2 regions of the Xenorhabdus siamensis genome follow, and region 1 is predicted to be linked to the other one. Evidence: predicted binding sites of a transcription regulator. Region 1 holds the regulator's gene; the other holds the start of a gene.

Region 1 (9,896 bases):
CAGGATGGACGCTTAATCTATAGCGGAGCAGGAACATCAGGTCGATTAGGGATTTTGGATGCCAGCGAATGTCCGCCAACCTACGGCACCAAACCGGAACAAGTGGTCGGTTTAATTGCTGGCGGGCATCAAGCCATTTTGAAAGCCGTCGAAAACGCGGAAGATAATCGGCAATTAGGCGCAAATGATCTTAAGGCACTACACCTTAATAAAAAAGATGTGCTGGTCGGAATTGCCGCCAGTGGCCGGACACCCTACGTGTTGGGAGCGATGGAGTATGCCATATCAGTGGGAGCAACTGTCGCCTGTATCAGTTGCAATCCTGGCAGTCCGATGACCCGACTGGCTGATATCGCTATCACCCCCATTGTAGGACCAGAAGTTGTAACAGGTTCCTCCCGTATGAAAGCAGGTACAGCGCAAAAATTGGTGCTGAATATGATCACGACAGGAGCCATGATCCGTACTGGTAAGGTATATGGCAATTTGATGGTGGATGTGGAAGCCACTAATGCTAAGTTAGTTGAACGACAAAAAAATATTGTCATGGCTGCTACTGAGTGCAACAGGGAGACGGCAGAACAAGCCCTGAACGCCTGTAACGGCCACTGCAAAACTGCAATTGTGATGATCCTATCGGGGAGCAGTGCCGAAGAAGCCAAAATATTATTAACAGAACATCAAGGGTTCGTCCGTCCAACAATTTCAACCGTTCGATAATCATTACTTTTTCTTTGTGGAAGATAAACCGCAGGGGTGGTACGTGGCTAAAATTAATTCAGATATGCTGATTGAAATTCTTCACGCTATTGGTGGAGCAAGTAATGTCATACATAGTGGCAACTGCATGACCCGTCTGAGATTGACGTTACGTGATAGTTTGCTGGTCGATAAAACTAAATTGAAGCTAATTCCCGGCGTTCTGGGAGTAATTGAAAGTCATGAACAACTCCAAATTGTCCTTGGCCCCGGTAACGCCCAAACAGCGGCGGATATGATGAATGAACTATTAAGTTATGCTGATTATCCCGCTTCTGAACATCACTCAACAGAACATCACTCGGCAAATTTGAAAGAGATTGCCTCTTCCAATAAAAAACACCTCAAAGAGAAACAAACCCATCCAATCCATAAATTCCTTACCAAATTTGCTACCATTTTTACTCCTCTGATCCCCGGATTTATCGCTGTTGGTCTACTACTGGGCCTTGCGACTCTGCTGGAGCAAATTTTCATTCAAGGTGTTGCACAACCCAACGCTGTATTGGTTGAAATGATCGGCTATATGAAAATTTTCAGCAAAGGAATGTTCACTTTCTTCAGTATCTTGATTGGTTACAACGCGCAGAAGGCTTTTGGCGGTTCAGGCGTTAATGGTGCCATCATCGCTTCTCTGTTTATTTTGGGTTATAACCCTGACGCTCCCAGCGGCTTTTATTCTGGTATCAACAATTTCTTTGGCTTCCTCATCGATCCACGGGGAAATATTATCGGAGTATTGATTGCCGGTATTCTGGGAGCCTGGGTTGAGAAGCAGATCCGTAAGAGCATGTCTGCTGACCTGGACATGATCCTGACCTCAGCCATTACGCTGCTTATTATGGGCGCGGTTACTTTTATTGTGATTATGCCGATAGGCAGTTATCTGTTTACAGCAATGTCATGGCTTTTCACCAATCTAAATGGTAATCCATTCGGTACAGCCATTTTGGCGGGATTATTTTTGATAGCCGTGATGTTCGGTGTGCATCAGGGTTTTGTGCCAGTCTATTTTGCTCTGGTAGAAACACAAGGGTTTAATTCCCTGTTTCCGATTCTGGCAATGGCAGGAGCAGGGCAAGTAGGCTCTGCACTGGCGCTATATGTCAGAGCCAAAAAAGAGTCGTTATTACGCACTCAAATCAAAGGAGCTATTATTCCGGGCTTTTTAGGGATCGGTGAGCCCTTGATTTATGGTGTAACATTGCCTCGCATCAAACCATTCGTTACCGCCTGTTTTGGTGGCGCTGTTGGTGGTTTTTTTGTCGGCCTGATTGCCTGGTTTGGATTGCCCGTCGGCCTGAATACGGTTTTCGGTCCCTCCGGTGTGGTTGCCCTGCCCTTAATGACATCCCAAACAGGCATTTTCATGGGCATGGCAGTATACAGTGCAGGGCTGATTGTTTCGTATATCAGTGGCTTTGTGCTGACATTTTTCTTTGGCAGCAAGAATATTGATTTGAGCTGATTCAGCTAATCCAGATTAATGGTACACAAGCTGCTGTCAAAAGCCCCATCACGATATTGAAAGTAAACCATGCGGTACGGCTTTTTAACAAACGGCCAATCATAGCGCCTAAAATAAGCCATACCATTCCGGTGACTGTATTACACAATAACATCACCACGCTGATAACCAGAATGGAATGGATATATAAATCCCCTGTTAAACTATAGCTACTGATAGCCCCTAACCCCATCATCCATGCTTTCGGGTTCAAAAACTGCAATAGCCAGCCTTGATGGCTTTTAATGGGTGTCCCAAGGGATGGTGTAGCCTCCAGCCGTTTGTATTGTGCAGTCACCGTCTTCCAGGCCAGCCACAGTAAATACAGGCTACCGAGCACCTTCAAGCCGGTGTGTATGGTCGGATATACCAGCAGTAACGCGGCAATACCAAAAGCAGACAGCAACAGGACGCTTTGCATCCCAAAAACAATTCCCAACAACAGTATCAACGAACGGCGGAACCCAAAATTGGCACCAGATGATGTCAGTAACATATTGTTCGGGCCGGGTGTGATCGCGGAGATAAACATAAATGTGCTAAGTGAGAATATCAGGCTGGCGGTCATGGCGTACTTTATCCCTCAATTATTGACATTTCCTTTCTAAGAAAATAGCAGTATGTTATTTAGCATACAAGGCCAGTTAACAATGAAAGTTAAACTCAAAAAACATCCTCAAAGCTAAGCAATACCAGCAGCTAATATAATGTGATATGGAGCGACCACAATGATTATCCCGTGGCAACAAGTAGAACCCGATACTCTACTTAACTTGATCGAAAGTTTTGTCTTGCGGGAAGGCACCGACTACGGTGAACTCGAAAAAACACTGGAACAGAAAGTACAGGATGTAAAACGCCAGCTTGAGCGGGGTGAAGCCCTGCTGGTTTGGTCTGAATTGCATGAGACTGTCAATATCATGCCTAAGGAGATGTTCCGTCCATAGTTTCATATCATTTCTGGCTCAATAAATAGCATTTCATTCAACATCGGTTTGTTTTATTGGCCTGATACTGCTGATCACGAGAACGATCATCCCAATTTTTTATGATAAGGAGTCTGTTTCTTATGTCTGCCAAACACCCTGTCATTGCCATAACCGGCTCTAGCGGAGCCGGAACGACAACCACCAGTGTGGCATTTCGCAAGATTTTCCAACAACTCGGCATCACTGCCGCACTTATCGAAGGGGATAGTTTCCACCGTTATACCCGCCCTGAAATGGACGCAGAAATACGTAAAGCGAAAGAACAAGGCAGGCACATCAGTTACTTCGGGCCAGAAGCGAATGATTTCCATATGCTAGAGAAGACATTCTTTGAATATGGGGAAACAGGTGCTGGCCGCTGGCGGAAATATCTGCATACGTATGACGAAGCTGTTCCCTACAACCAAGTACCGGGTACATTCACGCCCTGGGAATCGCTACCATCAAACACCGATATGCTGTTTTATGAAGGATTACATGGTGGTGTTGTCACGCCGCAATACAATGTCGCCGAATTAGTTGATCTGCTAATTGGTGTTGTCCCCATCGTCAACCTTGAATGGATACAAAAACTCATTCGCGATACCAGTGAACGCGGGCATTCAAGGGAGGCGGTTATGGATTCCGTGGTTCGTTCGATGGATGATTATATTCGCTATATTACGCCACAGTTTTCCCGCACTCACATCAACTTTCAACGCGTTCCTACTGTTGATACCTCCAACCCCTTTTCCGCCAAAGCTATTCCTTCTCTAGACGAAAGTTTTATCGTCATCCGATTCCGTGGTCTGAGCCAAATCGATTTCCCTTATTTACTGGCCATGCTTCAGGGTTCGTTTATTTCCAGTATAAATACTATCGTCGTTCCGGGTGGAAAAATGGGACTGGCAATGGAGTTAATTATGGCTCCGTTAGTTCAACAATTACTGGAAGGCAAAAAAATTTCCTGAATTAAGCACAAGTTAATTATCAATAACGCAGGTAACAAAAAATAATGTTACCTGTGATAAAACACCCACTATTCACCCACTTATAAATGAAAATGTAGTAAATGGTGTTCTGCAAACAGATTTCTGGTAATTTATTAACTGGTTTTATATGCTGAAGCGATACAGGAGAAGACAGAAATGTTTTCCTGTGTTACAAACAAAAGTTACAAGCGAAGCTGGCAGGTTTTATGGGTCTGGATGACTACACCAATATGTTAGCATCCTTTATAAACCTATATAAAATTCTTACTTGTCAGTTTTTCAGCAAGTTAATATGTTAATCTATTGACTTTATAAAGCCAGCCTGATGAGAAACTGTCAGCTTCTCAGAACATAAAGGCGGAAATAACAACAGAGGATAAAGCGAATGGTTCTCGGCAAGCCACAAACAGACCCTACTCTTGAATGGTTTTTGTCACACTGCCATATTCACAAATATCCATCCAAGAGCACGCTTATTCATCAAGGCGAGAAAGCAGAAACGCTTTACTACATTGTTAAAGGTTCAGTTGCTGTTCTAATAAAAGATGAAGAAGGTAAAGAAATGATCCTCTCTTATTTAAATCAGGGGGATTTCATTGGTGAACTTGGATTGTTTGAAGAAGGGCAAGAACGTACTGCATGGGTGCGAGCTAAGAGCGCCTGTGAAGTGGCTGAAATTTCTTATAAGAAATTTCGCCAGTTAATTCAGGTTAATCCTGACATTCTGATGCGTTTATCCGCTCAGATGGCAAGCCGCTTACAAACAACATCGGAAAAAGTTGGAAACCTGGCATTTCTGGATGTGACAGGTCGTATTGCACAGACATTGCTCAATCTGGCCAAACAGCCTGATGCAATGACCCATCCTGATGGTATGCAAATCAAAATTACACGTCAGGAAATTGGGCAGATTGTCGGATGCTCCCGTGAAACTGTCGGCCGCATTCTGAAAATGCTGGAAGATCAAAACCTGATCTCTGCGCACGGCAAAACAATTGTCGTTTATGGAACCCGCTAGTTCTTGAAATTGCGCTTGAATTAGGCCAGTGCGGCCCATAGAGCACTGGCTTTTTGCTTTCCATCCTTCAGCTTCTCTCATCCCTTAACAAAATGAAACCCGCTGGTGCATAATTTAGTGATATCACCTGCCCACAAATGCTTCGTAAAAAAATGGCCGTAAACAGTAGCCAAAAGAGGAAGTAAATCGTTCTTCGTTAATATTTAAGAAAATTATTTAACAGTTCATGTCCTTGTTCACTCAGGATGCTTTCCGGATGGAACTGCACGCCTTCCAAGGGGAGAGTACGGTGACGTATTCCCATTATTTCATCCACATTACCATCATGCTGGCTCCATGCCGTAACCTCAAAGGATGCAGGTAACGTTTCTGCGGCAATAACCAAAGAGTGATAACGGGTAACTGTCAGTGGACGATTCAATCCCTTAAATACACCTTGCTGGTTATGGTGAATTAAACAGGTTTTTCCGTGCATCACCTCACGGGCTTTAACAACACTCGCGCCAAAAGCCTGACCAATCGCTTGATGTCCGAGACACACCCCCAAAATCGGCACTTTCCCGGCAAAATGTGAAATGGCTTCCAGTGAGATCCCTGATTCATCTGGTGTACAAGGCCCCGGAGAGATCACTAAATGAGTCGGTGCTAATTTCTCGATATCTTCAAGCTGTAATTCATCATTACGCTTAACTAAAACATTTGCCCCTAACTCACAAAAATATTGATATAAATTGAATGTAAAAGAGTCGTAGTTATCTATTATTAATAACATAGGAGTTCATCCTACTGATTTTTATAGTTTTATATATTGCGTTGTCCTATTGGACATTATGCGTTCTGTATCACGGTAAAATTAGGTAAAGCAGCACCAACGGTAGCGGGACAGTCATCATACCACATAGACATTTTTAAAATAGGGGCAGGGATTACCGCCAGACAGCGGCACATATCCACAGTGAGGTCTTTTTCGTGTGAAAACGTAGAGGAGTGAGAAAGGGAGACGGCACTTTAAAAACCCTGAAACTTCAAAAAGTGTAATAACAGGCCAATACCGTCTCATTCTCTATCTTTCAGGCAAAAAACGTGTTTTTCTCATCAAGGTTATTGGGAAACAACCTTTGCAGAAAGTATCACAATCGGTTTAACAGGAACATTTTGGTAAGGCCCAACATTTTCTGTTTTGACTTGAGAAATTTTGTCAACCACATCCATCCCTTTCACTACCTTACCAAAGACGGCATAGCCGAAATCACGCTGACCGTGGTCAAGAAAAGCATTATCAGTCACATTAATGAAAAACTGACTGGTTGCACTATCCTTATCTGCGGTGCGTGCCATCGCAATTGTTCCACGCAAGTTACGTAAGCCATTATCAGCTTCATTTTTGATTGGGGCTTTGGTGACTTTCTGTTTCATATCTTTCGTAAATCCCCCTCCCTGGATCATGAAACCGGGAATAACGCGATGGAAAATCGTATTGTTATAAAAACCCTCATTCACATACTCAACGAAATTCTTTGTGGTAATCGGCGCCTTATTGCTATCCAGTTCAAGCTCTATTTCACCTGCTGATGTCATCAGCTTCACGTGAGTTTCGGCAGCCAATGCTGGAGCAGCCATACTGATAGCACATGCCGTCATAAGCGACACAAAAATACGTTTAAACATTGATGGTTCCTTTATTCTTGAGGTCAATAACAAAACCCATAAAACTCATTAAGTGTAATTCCCTATAGCGCTAAGTTGCAAAGATTTACCAACTTTTACGAGTAATGATGAGTTTTGCTAAAGAATATCTATCTAAATAAATATTATATTCTCATATTCTGGGTAGAGTTTATTTTTGGAATAGCGTCTATCTTGGTGTTCTTTCATACATATTAGGCAGGAAAAAGTTGCAGAATATTCTTTACTACGTTAGGCAAAAATAATTTCAGTCAAAAAGCAAAAATATGTCGTAATAGAAACATCACGATAAAGTTACACCTGTCCACAAGCCGTTGCTCTCGGTATAATCACCGCGCTGTTTTTTCGTGTATTCCGCAGGGAGATAATCATTTTGACCATCAAAAACTACAACTATCATACGACCCACTTTGTCACGAGTGCACCTGACATTCGCCACCTGCCTCAAGATGTGGGCATTGAGGTCGCGTTTGCCGGTCGGTCAAATGCCGGTAAATCCAGTGCGCTGAATGCACTGACCCGGCAAAAGAGCCTTGCCCGTACCAGTAAAACGCCCGGACGAACGCAATTGATTAACCTGTTTGAGGTAGAAGAAGGCATACGCCTGGTTGACTTACCGGGTTATGGTTATGCACAAGTGCCGGAAGAAATGAAACTCAAGTGGCAGAGAGCATTGGGCGAATATCTCCAGAAACGTGAATGCCTACAGGGGCTGGTGGTATTGATGGATATCCGTCATCCACTAAAAGATCTGGATAGGCAAATGATTGAATGGGCGATCGTGATGCAAGTACCAGTCATGATACTACTGACCAAAGCCGATAAACTGGCATCAGGGGCACGCAAAAAACAATTAAACGAAGTACGTCAGGAATTGGCTGCGCTGGACGGTGATATTCAGATCGAGAATTTCTCTGTTTTGAAAAAAATTGGCATAGACAAACTTGAACAGAAACTTAATAACTGGTTCAGCCAGCCCACTATTGAAGTGAAGTAATTTCCACCTTTTCCCTTCTCACCTCCTGCAACAATCGTAAATCACGCATAAAAAAACGCCCCAGTCAAAAGAGATGACTGGGGCAGCTAATATTCAGCTAAATCCGATTACGTGAAGTAAAAGGTCTGAAAGATAGAACATCTTACCTCTGTACCCTACGCCAATAACTTTACCCTATTTTTTTTATCAAAAAAAGATTTTTTTGTAATTAATTTTCAATAAATACCTCGATTTAGCCATAATTATGTGATCAATCTCTGTCATTACACCATTTTTCTTGTAGTTTAATTACATATTTGTGGGATCTGGATCTAATCTAAAATCTAACCAAAATTCTTGTCTCACGCCCCTTCACAGCATAATAAAGAAAGCCACAGCGCATTAAATGTGCTGTGGCTTTCAAATTATTCAATAAAGATTAGTGAGCCTGATCCCAATTTTCCCCTATCCCCACATCAACTTTCAGAGGGACACCAAGCTGCATACTTTTCTCCATCAACTCTCTGATTTTCTGTTCCGCGATAGCCAGCTCTGATTCATGTACTTCAAACACCAATTCATCATGAACCTGCATAATCATACGCACATTCGGTTGTGCAGTGACGATCCAATCATCCACCGCTATCATGGCCAATTTGATAATATCTGCTGCCGTTCCCTGCATCGGAGCATTAATGGCCTCACGCTCAGAAGCCTTACGACGCATGGCATTGCGCGATTTGATATCTGGCAGATACAGACGACGACCTTCCAACGTCTCAACAAATCCGTTCTCAGCAGCCTGTTGACGAGTGCGCTCCATATATTCCCGCACACCCGGATAACGCTCAAAATAGAGATCCATATAACGCTGAGCTTCCCCACGCGGAATACCCAATTGGCGGGATAAACCAAACGAACTCATGCCATAAATCAGACCAAAGTTAATTGCTTTCGCGCTGCGGCGCTGTTCGCTGGTAACTTGCTCCAGTGGCACACCAAAAACTTCTGCGGCCGTAGCACGATGAATGTCTTTGCCTTGTGCGAAAGCATCCAATAATCCCTTATCCTGTGATAAATGCGCCATAATCCGCAACTCAATCTGCGAATAATCCGCAGCCATAATGCGATAACCCTCTGGCGCAATAAATGCCTGGCGAATACGTCGCCCTTCTTCATTACGAACAGGAATATTTTGCAGGTTAGGATCACGGGAAGATAGACGCCCGGTTGCTGTCACTGCCTGGTGATAAGAAGTGTGAACGCGTTGAGTCAGCGGACTGACCATCAGCGGCAATTTATCGGTATAAGTCGATTTCAGTTTTGCCAGCCCACGGTGCTCCAAAATAATTCTTGGTAACTCGTGATCTTCCGCCAGCTCTTCCAGCACTTCTTCATTCGTGGAGGGTGCACCATTTGGTGTTTTTTTCAAAACAGGCAAATTCATTTTTTCAAACAAGATAACCTGCAATTGCTTAGGTGAAGCAAGATTGAACTCTTCTTCAGCCAACTCATAAGCGGCTTTTTCCAGTTCGAGTAAACGTGCCGTAATCTTCTTCGAATGTTCTGCTAACGTGTTAGCATCGATCAAAACACCTGTCCGTTCCATGCGAGAAAGTACAGGAACCAACGGCATTTCGATGTTCTGGAAAACTTTTTTCAGTGTCGGCACATTTTCTATTTGTGGATACATAGCCTGATGCAACCGCAAGGTAATATCTGCATCTTCCGCAGCATATTTTGCCGCCTCTTCCAGTGGTATCTGGTTGAAAGTAAGCTGTTTTTTACCTTTACCCGCAATTTCTTCAAAAGTCGTGGTCTTATATCCCAAATGACGCTCAGCAAGGCTGTCCATATCATGCCGCCCTGCGACACTGTTCAGGACATACGATTCCAACATCGTATCAAAAACGATACCATTCAATGCCACACCGTGGCGTTCCAATACACCACGATCAAATTTCAGGTTCTGACCAATCTTAGGCAGGTT
Region 2 (9,896 bases), on a different contig from region 1:
ATTGGTTGGGCGAGTGGTTGGACGTTGGTATTAGTGGCAGCATGGGCGAATGATGCACTGGCGAAACTGAATCGTCCGGGGCTAAGTGCGGCTGTCTTTGCAGGCACTGGAATTGGAATTTTGATCAGTGGCGCACTCGCAGTGGGGATTCAGTCGTGGGGAATGAATGCTGCTCAGGCATGGTTTATTTATGGCATTCTGGCCTTGTTGTGCAGTATTTATGCTAGTCGTCATTTACCGCGTCGTGGCGAATTACATCTCCCACAGGCAGTTATCCAAAAACTGACGTTGACACCAGAAATTAAACGGTTGCTATGGAGTTACAGTCTGGCGGGATTTGGCTATATTCTGCCTGCCACATTCCTTTCTCAAATGGCTGCTGAACGTTTTCCTGGCAGCTTATTTGCGCAATTTGTCTGGCCGATATTTGGAGGCGCTTCTGTCATTGGTATTGTACTGGGGATTCTGTTAAGTCATGTATCGACAGCTCAGGTTCGTTTAACGATCACACTCTGGCTTCAGGCACTTGGAATATTGATAGCCGAAGTAATACCGGGGATCAGCGGCCTTGTCATTGGGGCATTGTTGATTGGCGGTGGTTTTATGTGTGTGGTGCAACTGGCTTTGTTGTATGGGCGTGAATTAGCACCTAATCATACTCATTATATGGCGGGATTATTGACCACAGGTTATGCTGTGGGGCAATTGGTCGGGCCGATGTTGTCTGCTATTTCAACATGGCTGACTGGTAAACTGGAACCTGCTTTATATATCGCATTTATTGGCTTGGTTATTGCCGGATTGTTGGTATTTAATCGCAACAGAATTTGTCGGGAATAATCCTGATTTGGTGCATTGATGCAGTGACGGTATAGTTATGAACCTAACCCAATGGATTTCAATATGTGCTGATAAAAATGCGGTTTGAAAGACGACGGGCGACGGGTGTAACTATTCAATATTCGGTATAGCTATAACCCATCATATAATGGAAGTATTACTCTTGGAGAAATTAATGTCATCTTTAAGTACAGAAGCTGCGCTGGTGCATTCGGCACTGGTCGCTCATGGTCTTGAAACCCCATTGCGTGAACAAAATTTAGAGCCTGAAGTGCGTAAGGCACGCATTGAGGAACATATGACAGAAATTATGAAACTGTTAAACCTGGATTTGAGAGATGACAGCTTGGTTGATACGCCAGGTCGTATTGCGAAAATGTATGTAGATGAAATATTTTCGGGTTTGGACTACAGAAATTTTCCGAAAATCACTTTGATACAAAATAAAATGAAAGTTGATGAGATGGTGACGGTGAGAGATATCACACTGACCAGTACCTGTGAACATCATTTTGTAACTATCGATGGAAAGGCCACCGTAGCTTATATTCCTAAAGATAAAGTTATTGGATTATCAAAAATTAACCGTATTGTGCAATTTTTTGCGCAACGCCCCCAGGTGCAGGAACGTTTGACACAGCAGATTTTAATTGCACTACAAACTTTGCTTGGGACAAATAATGTTGCCATCTCTATTGATGCTGTTCATTATTGCGTGAAAGCCCGTGGTATTCGCGATGCAACCAGTACCACAACAACGACTTCTCTTGGCGGTTTATTTAAGTCCAGTCAGAATACACGACAGGAATTTTTGCGAGCCGTTCGCCACTTACACTTATCGTGATCTATCTTTATTATCATGACAAGTCGTCAGTTAAATAGTGGAGTAACGAGCCATAGGATTGTGGCTCTTGATAGTGTGCGTGGTTTCGCCATTTTAGGCATATTATTACTGAATATCTCTAGTTTTGCGTTGCCATATGCTGCTTATATGAATCTCTTTTATAAAGAGGATGTCTCATTTTCTGATGTATTAACATGGTCTGCCTTGAGTACTTTTGCTCAGGGAAAATTTTTATTTATTTTAACGCTACTGTTTGGTGCGTCACTTGAGTTATTGAGGCAACGAGAGCATAACTGGAATCTTTGCAGGCTGTTGATTCTGGCTGTTATTGGTTTATTGCACGGGATTTTACTGTGGGATGGCGATATCTTGCTGTCATATGGTTTGGCCGGTATTTTTGCGTTGCATTTGATCAATACCCGTCACAATCTGTTTGGCCAGGGGATTGTTTTTTACCTGTTCGGTTTGATGATGTTTTATCTGTTGGGATTATTTCCAGTGGAAGAAAATAGTACTTTCTGGCGTCCATTAGAACAGGATATTTTTCATGAAGTTTACTGGAAAACCCATGGTGGGCTATTGGCGATAGAGCATCGTATGCATCAGGTCAGTGGGGCAATGATAGTGACTGCGGTACAGTATGGCTGGCAAATGGTTGGGACAATGCTTTGTGGAGCAAAGTTAGTACGTAATGGATGGTTGAAAGGAACATACAGTAGTTACCATTATCGTCGGATGGCGTTGTGGCTGTTTGTCGTTGGTTTGGTGATCCACTCTGTTGCTCTGTTAGTTCAGTATTTATATCCGTACAGTTATTTTGCCGCCTTGACTGTTCGTCATACCACCGCTGAATTAGCGACGCCATTCCTGGCGTTGGCTTATGTGGCACTGATTTATGGATTCTGGCCGGTTATTTCCCGTTATCGAGTTATTTTCTGGTTCCAGCAGGTTGGCAGAATGCCGTTAACCTGTTATTTAATGCAAACTTTGATTTGTACCGTACTTTTTTATCATTGGGCGCTATTTAATCAGTTCACCCGTTTGGAATTGTTAATATTTGTTCCTTTCGTCTGGGGATGTAATGTTGGGTTCGCCTGCTGGTGGTTGAAATATCATCAAAAAGGACCTGTTGAAACACTTTGGCAGAGTCTGTCTGGAAAATTGGTAGAAAGATTTTAAACCGTGCGGAGCCTATTGTTTGAAAAATAGGCTCTTATTTATTGGGCTGTTTTTTCTCCAGTTCCTGTAATTCTTTTGGTGATACGGCAGGGTAGCCCTCAATTCCGCCAGGAGCGACCTGCTGGATAGGAATTGGTGTCAGAGGACCCAGAAAACGCGGCTCACGCTTCAAAATATAAAGATCAGCTAAAGCGCCGAGGCGAGCAAACACTTCTCGCATACGTACAGTCATCATATTTTTGGGGGAAGACACCGCATAACATTGTGCTTCTATTCCCATGTGCATTGCAATGAACAGAGCGCGTTCACAATGGAAACGCTGGGTGATGATAGTAAAGTCATTGGTATCAAACACTTTGCGGGTTCTGACAATCGAATCTAATGTGCGAAAGCCAGCAAAATCCATCACAATTTTTGAGGCAGGGATCCCAGCCTTGATTAAGTCTTTTCGCATTGTATTTGGTTCATTATAGCTGTGTTGGGCATTATCTCCGCTCAGCAGCAGGTATTTTACTTTCCCGCTGTTATAAGCGTTAACAGCACCTTGAATTCGATAGAAATAATATTGGTTATACACACCAGTTTTATAATATTTGGATGTACCCAATACCATACCAACTTCCCGTTCAGGTAACTGTCTAAGATCATCAAAAACATAGGGAGCGGTTTTCCAGCTGATCCAGCGATCAAGCATAATAGCTGATAGCATAAAAACAGCTATTATGAAAATCAGACTGGTAATCAGGCGCTTCCACATTATTTTTTGCCTTTTACATAATTATAAACACGTGATCAAAGGCTACTTTACTTGATATACCGAAGCAAGTATTGGATGAACATACCGGATAGAATACGCTTTATTATTAGTATGTTTATGGGATTATGGAGATTAGCAGTACTTATTACTAAAGTTTTTTACTAAAAGGCCTGTCAATGTTATCGGCAGGCCAGTTGATAATATATCAGAATGATGTGCGTTTATAGACGCGGTATTCTGGTTTCCAGAAGTTACGCTCAATAGCTTCTTCAAGTGCATCTTCAGAAGTAACCGTTGCTACTCCCTGAATCTGGGCTTTTTTCGCGACTTCTTTAGCGATCTTACGGGAAACGCTCTGAATATCATCGATCAATGGCAATAACGGGCCAGAACCCGTATGTGCCAGTGGTGAACAATCTGCTAATGCGCGGCTGGCAGCCATTAGCATATCATCTGTCACGCGTTTGGCTCCGGCTGCAATAACACCTAACCCGATACTAGGGAAGATATAAGAGTTATTGCATTGTGCAATTGGGAATTCTTGGCCTTCATATTGTACTGGTGAGAATGGACTACCAGTTGCAACCAATGCCTTACCTTCTGTCCAGTTAATAATATCTTCAGGACGGGCTTCGACGCGTGATGTCGGGTTAGACAGCGGCATTACAATTGGACGTTCACAATGTTTATGCATTTCACGGATAATTTCTTCCGTGAACAGACCAGACTGACCAGAAACACCAATCAAAACAGTAGGCTTGGCATTGCGTACAACATCCATTAGCGACAGGCTATCATTGTTAACATCCCAGGATTGCAGTGCGCTACTTTTCTGAACCAGTACACTTTGAAAATCCAGCAGATTTGGTTGCTTATCAGTGAGCAGCCCAAAGCGATCAACCATGAATACACGGGCACGGGCCTGTTCATCACTTAAACCTTCCGATTTCATTTGGGCGATGATTTGTTCAGCAATACCACAACCAGCGGAGCCCGCACCGAGGAAGGTCACAGTTTGGTCTTTCAATTGACGGCCTGCAGCACGGCTGGCGGCAATCAGGCTACCGAGAGCAACAGCGGCTGTACCTTGAATATCGTCATTAAAGCAGCAAAGATCATTGCGGTAGCGAGTCAATAATGGCATCGCATTTTGTTGGGCAAAATCTTCAAATTGCAGCAGTACATTCGGCCAACGACGTTTTACAGCTTGAATGAATTCATCTACGAAATCATCATATTCTTTGCCTGTAATACGAGGCTGGCGCCAGCCCATGTACAGTGGATCGTTCAAGCGTTGCGGGTTATTCGTCCCCACATCCAACACGACAGGTAGGGTGTAGGCAGGGCTGATCCCGCCACAGGAGGTATATAAAGATAATTTACCGATAGGGATCCCCATTCCACCAATCCCCTGATCGCCAAGACCCAGGATACGTTCACCATCGGTGACAACGATGACCTTAACATTCTGTTTAGTCGCGTTTTGTAGCATATCATCAATATAAGCCCGGTTTGGGTAAGAGATGAACAAACCACGGGCACGGCGGTAAATGTCAGAGAAATGTTCACACGCTTCACCGACAGTTGGCGTGTAAATAATAGGCATCATCTCGCTGAGATGGGCGTCAAGAAGCCGGTAGAAAAGAGTTTCGTTGGTGTCCTGAATATTTCTCAGATAAATATGTTTATCTGCGTCATTTTTAAAATCGCAATATTGACGATAAGCACGTTCGGCCTGCTCTTCAATTGTTTCAACGGCTTGAGGTAATAAGCCATGCAGATTGAAATTGCTGCGTTCTTCTTCCGTAAAGGCGCTGCCTTTATTCAACAGGGGAAATTCCAACAGGATGGGGCCAGCGTAGGGAATATAGAGAGGACGTTTACTTTCGTGTTCCAGTTCCATGATGCTTACTCTTTGGACTAATCAATAACAAAATCGGCAAATCAGCGATAGATCCTAAGAAGATAAAAAAAATAAGTACAGTAAATGTTACTTAAATATGTCTATCATGAGCAAAAATGAGAGATAACATACAGAATTAGCTAATTAAATGTTATTTAATTTCTCATTTTTACCCAAAATTCTTCCAGAATAGCCATTTTTAGCAATGAAACTGTCAGAATGTATAGCACTCTGTCTGTTTACAGCCGAGGGAAATTAAGGTGGATTCAGTCGCATTCCATTGTGATAAATGATTGTTTTGCCCTTCTACTAATATTGCCCGTTTGATGGTTCGGCAATCACTGCCTGATAAGTTCATCAATATCAGTGCTGCCTGCAAAGGGGGTAAGCTCGGATTAAATGCCGCATTTTCTGCATAGCGACCGGTATAAACACGATTTTGCTCATCTATCAATGCAATACCTGAGTGGGAATGGCTATAAGGTGAATGACTCTGATTCGCAGCATCCAGCGCAGCCAGCACGAGTTCGTCATTGGTATCCAACTGATAGCCATGATGAATGCTATCCAGCAACAAGGGAGTATCTCCTAAATCACGTGGGCCGAATGCCTCTGGCAGATAGTCAGCCAACGTTAACCGTGGACGATCAGGTAAACAGATTTCCAATTTTGTTCCACTGTTTAATTCATTCATAAATTGGCGGCAATGGCCGCAAGGAGAACAATTAACAGTGACGGATAGCAATTTTTTCTCACCACGTAACCAGGCATGAGTAATGGCTGATTGTTCGGCATGGACAGTTTGCTGTAACGGAACGCCCACAAATTCCATATTGGCACCAAAATAGAAGTTTCCGCTCTCTCCTTGTGCAATGGCACCGACATGAAAGTGTGAGATAGGCGCAATGGAGCAGGCCGCAGCGAGTGGCAACAGGGCAAGTGCTAGCGCATGATCATCAAAGCCGCAGCTCTGCTTAATCGACTCCACCTGCTCTGTTGTCAGCATAGCCGGAAAATCATCATGACCAATGTAGGGCAATAGAGCCTTTTGCAATTTAGGTGTGATTTCTGACCAGATAGCGTGAAAACGAGCTTGCATAGAATAATCTCCAAATTAATCGAAGGTTATTCTAGGATGATCAGTTAGGTTTGTAATGTGATATATACCATATAATTAATGAAATTTATGTAACAAAGATATTATTTTAACAACTTATGTCAAATTTTTTACTATTTAAATGATTTTTTCACTTTTTGGTAACTAGCCAAAAAGGTGCAATAACACAGGAAATAAGAAAGGGGCAATTAATGAAGTAATAACGCCGCAAGTCATCAGTGCCAGCGAACTATATGCACCCTCGACATGATCTATTTCAGCACATCGTGCCGTTCCTACGGCATGAGAAGCTGTACCCATTGCCAGTCCTCTGGAGGCTTGGGTTTTAATTTTCAAGAAATTAAACAAGTTATGGCCAAAAATTGCACCTAAAATACCAACAGCAATGACACAGGCGGCACTGATGGCTGGAATACCTCCAATAGAATGAGCGACTGCCATGGCGATAGGGGTTGTCACTGATTTTGGTAATACAGAAGCCGCAATTTCAGGAGTAGCGCCTGCCCATAAAGCAATAGCTGTACCTGTGACCATTGCAGTAACACTGCCGATGAAGCAGATACTGATAATAGATTTCCATTGAGCACGGATTTGATGGAGCTGTTCGTACAGTGGAAAGGCTAGAGCAACAACAGCAGGTTGTAACAAATCATTCAATATCCGGCTACCGGCGAAATAGTGTTCATAAGAGGTATGAGTCAGCAGCAGCAGAGGAATAATGACTGCCATTGATATCAATAAGGGATTGAAAACAGGAAGTCTGAGTCGGACAGAGAGTTTTTTGGCTACATAAAAGACAGCCAGGGTCAATGGCAATGACCACCAGATATGGTTTAGCATTTTTATTTTCCCTCCTGTTGTGATGATTTCTGTTCTGATAATTGTTTTTTGTGATTAGAGCTGATAATAGTGCGTTCGCGGTGGACATAATGAGAGCTGTAAGCAACGGTAATCATGACGATGACGGTACTGATGATACAGGAAAGGGCAATCGGGAGTATCTGCTGGCTCAGTTGTGGATAATATTCCATAACGCCGACCCCGATGGGTAAAAAGAGCAATGTCATGTTTTTCATCAATAAGCTACAGCCCGGTTTTACCCAATGAGCGGGAATAATCTGAAGCGCCAGCAAACAAAACAGAAGCAGCAAGCCAATAATACTACCGGGGAGAGAGAAGGGGAGATGTGCTGAAATGAGATTCCCTACAATGAGGCATAAGTAGAGCAGCACAAATGCACGCAGATATCGCCAACCTGCCATCAGTACGTTTTGAAAAGACATAACGTATAATTCCTCAATACAAAGAGGGTTATCATACGATTAATACTGTTAATGTGCTATAGGTCACATTAAAAAGCGGGTTCAAAAAACCCGCTTTACTATTTTTCAGAGCATTAGCTTCTTAGAGCATCAGTTTTTCAGAATATCAGGTGATTATTTAACCTGCATACCAGGTTGCGCACCGCTGTCCGGGCTTAACAGGAAAATGTCTTTTCCTCCAGGACCTGCTGCCATCACCATGCCTTCTGAAATACCAAAACGCATTTTACGTGGAGCAAGATTAGCTACCATAACGGTCAGGCGGTTTTCTAATGTTTTTGGATCCGGATAAGCAGCACGGATGCCGGAGAAAACTTGACGAGTTTCACCACCAAGATCAAGGATCAATTTCAGCAGCTTATCCGAACCTTCAACAAAATCAGCTTGCTTAATCAATGCGATACGTAGATCAACTTTGGCAAAATCATCAAATGTAATGGTGTCCTGAATTGGATCATCTGCCAGAGGACCTGTCTGGGTTTTTTGTGGCTCAATGTTCTCTTTGGAGTCGTCTACCATTGCTTCAACTTTAGCCATATCGATACGGTTAAATAGTGCCTTAAATGGCAAAACATCATGATTCAGCAGAGGTTGCTGGATACCATCCCAAGTCAGTTCGGTATTCAGGAAGGTTTCTGCACGGGCAGCGAGACCCGGAAGAATAGGTTTCAGGTAAGTCATCAGCACGCGGAACAGGTTGATGCCCATTGAGCAGATAGCTTGAAGATCTGCATCCCGGCCTTCTTCTTTCGCCACAATCCACGGTGCTTGTTCATCAACATAACGGTTAGCGAGATCGGCCAATGCCATGATTTCACGGACAGCTTTACCAAATTCACGATGAGTGAAATCTTCTGCAATTCCCTGTGCGGCATCAACAAATTTCTGGTACAGCGCAGGATCAGCAAGCTGATCTGCCAGTTTGCCCGCAAAACGCTTATTGATGAAACCAGCGTTACGTGAAGCCAGATTAACAACCTTATTGACGATGTCACTGTTTACGCGCTGAACGAAGTCTTCCAGATTCAGGTCGATATCATCAATACGGGAAGAGAGTTTCGCTGCGTAGTAATAACGCAAGCAATCTGCATCCAGATGCTTCAGATAAGTCTCTGCTTTGATGAAAGTTCCACGAGACTTAGACATCTTAGTACCGTTGACAGTAATGTAACCGTGTACAAACACGTTGGTTGGTTTGCGGTAATTGCTGCCTTCTAACATAGCTGGCCAGAACAGGCTGTGGAAATAGACGATATCTTTACCAATAAAGTGGTAAAGATCTGTTTGGGAATCTTTCGCCCAGAATTCGTCGAAATTCAGGTCACCACGTTTGTCACATAGGTTCTGGAATGAACCCATATAGCCGATTGGTGCATCCAGCCAGACGTAAAAATATTTACCCGGTTCATCAGGAACTTCAAAACCGAAATAAGGCGCATCGCGAGTGATATCCCATTGTTGCAGACCTGCTTCGAACCACTCCTGCATTTTGTTTGCTACCTGCTCTTGCAAGGTGCCAGAGCGGGTCCATTGTTGAAGCATATCGCTGAAAGCTGGCAGGTCGAAGAAGAAATGCTCTGTGCTACGCATTTCTGGTGTTGCACCGGATACAACTGAACGAGGGTTGATCAACTCTGTTGGAGAATAGGTCGTTCCACACACTTCGCAGTTATCGCCGTACTGATCTTCTGCCTTACATTTCGGACAGGAGCCTTTAACGAAACGATCAGGCAGGAACATACTTTTTTCTGGATCGAACAGTTGAGAAATGGTTCGATTCTTAATGTAACCGTTTTCTTTCAGTTTCAGATAAATTTCTGATGCAAGCGCTTTGTTTTCTTCACTGTGCGTAGAATGGTAGTTATCGTAACTGATAGCAAAACCAGCGAAGTCCTGTTGATGCTCTTGGTGCACTTTGTCGATCATCTCTTCTG

What was found. Region 1 encodes CRP, which controls carbon source genes, mostly activating them, when cyclic AMP is high. Its sites were predicted from a motif close to ATGTGANNNNNNTCACAT; they were not measured.
Region 2: AAC852_RS11965 (CidA/LrgA family protein) is a predicted target of CRP. The motif match lies at 7,975-7,992, and genes of this name have one in related genera.

Annotation. Positions count from the first base shown of each region.
Region 1 is NZ_JBBMXE010000005.1:395,255-405,150, reverse strand. Features, by position in the region: gene murQ (N-acetylmuramic acid 6-phosphate etherase) at 1-720, shown strand, start outside; gene murP (PTS N-acetylmuramic acid transporter subunit IIBC) at 764-2,227, shown strand; gene AAC852_RS05710 (LysE family translocator) at 2,229-2,834, opposite strand; gene AAC852_RS05705 (YheU family protein) at 2,995-3,213, shown strand; gene AAC852_RS05700 (phosphoribulokinase) at 3,336-4,205, shown strand; gene crp (cAMP-activated global transcriptional regulator CRP) at 4,612-5,244, shown strand; gene AAC852_RS05690 (aminodeoxychorismate synthase component II) at 5,441-6,016, opposite strand; gene ppiA (peptidylprolyl isomerase A) at 6,346-6,912, opposite strand; gene yihA (ribosome biogenesis GTP-binding protein YihA/YsxC) at 7,304-7,927, shown strand; gene spfP (small protein SpfP) at 8,021-8,068, opposite strand; gene polA (DNA polymerase I) at 8,346-9,896, opposite strand, start outside.
Region 2 is NZ_JBBMXE010000011.1:45,532-55,427, reverse strand. Features, by position in the region: gene AAC852_RS12000 (YbfB/YjiJ family MFS transporter) at 1-840, shown strand, start outside; gene folE (GTP cyclohydrolase I FolE) at 1,016-1,684, shown strand; gene yeiB (DUF418 domain-containing protein YeiB) at 1,745-2,863, shown strand; gene sanA (outer membrane permeability protein SanA) at 2,898-3,620, opposite strand; gene AAC852_RS11980 (NAD-dependent malic enzyme) at 3,826-5,523, opposite strand; gene cdd (cytidine deaminase) at 5,738-6,622, opposite strand; gene AAC852_RS11970 (CidB/LrgB family autolysis modulator) at 6,785-7,480, opposite strand; gene AAC852_RS11965 (CidA/LrgA family protein) at 7,483-7,923, opposite strand; gene metG (methionine--tRNA ligase) at 8,077-9,896, opposite strand, start outside.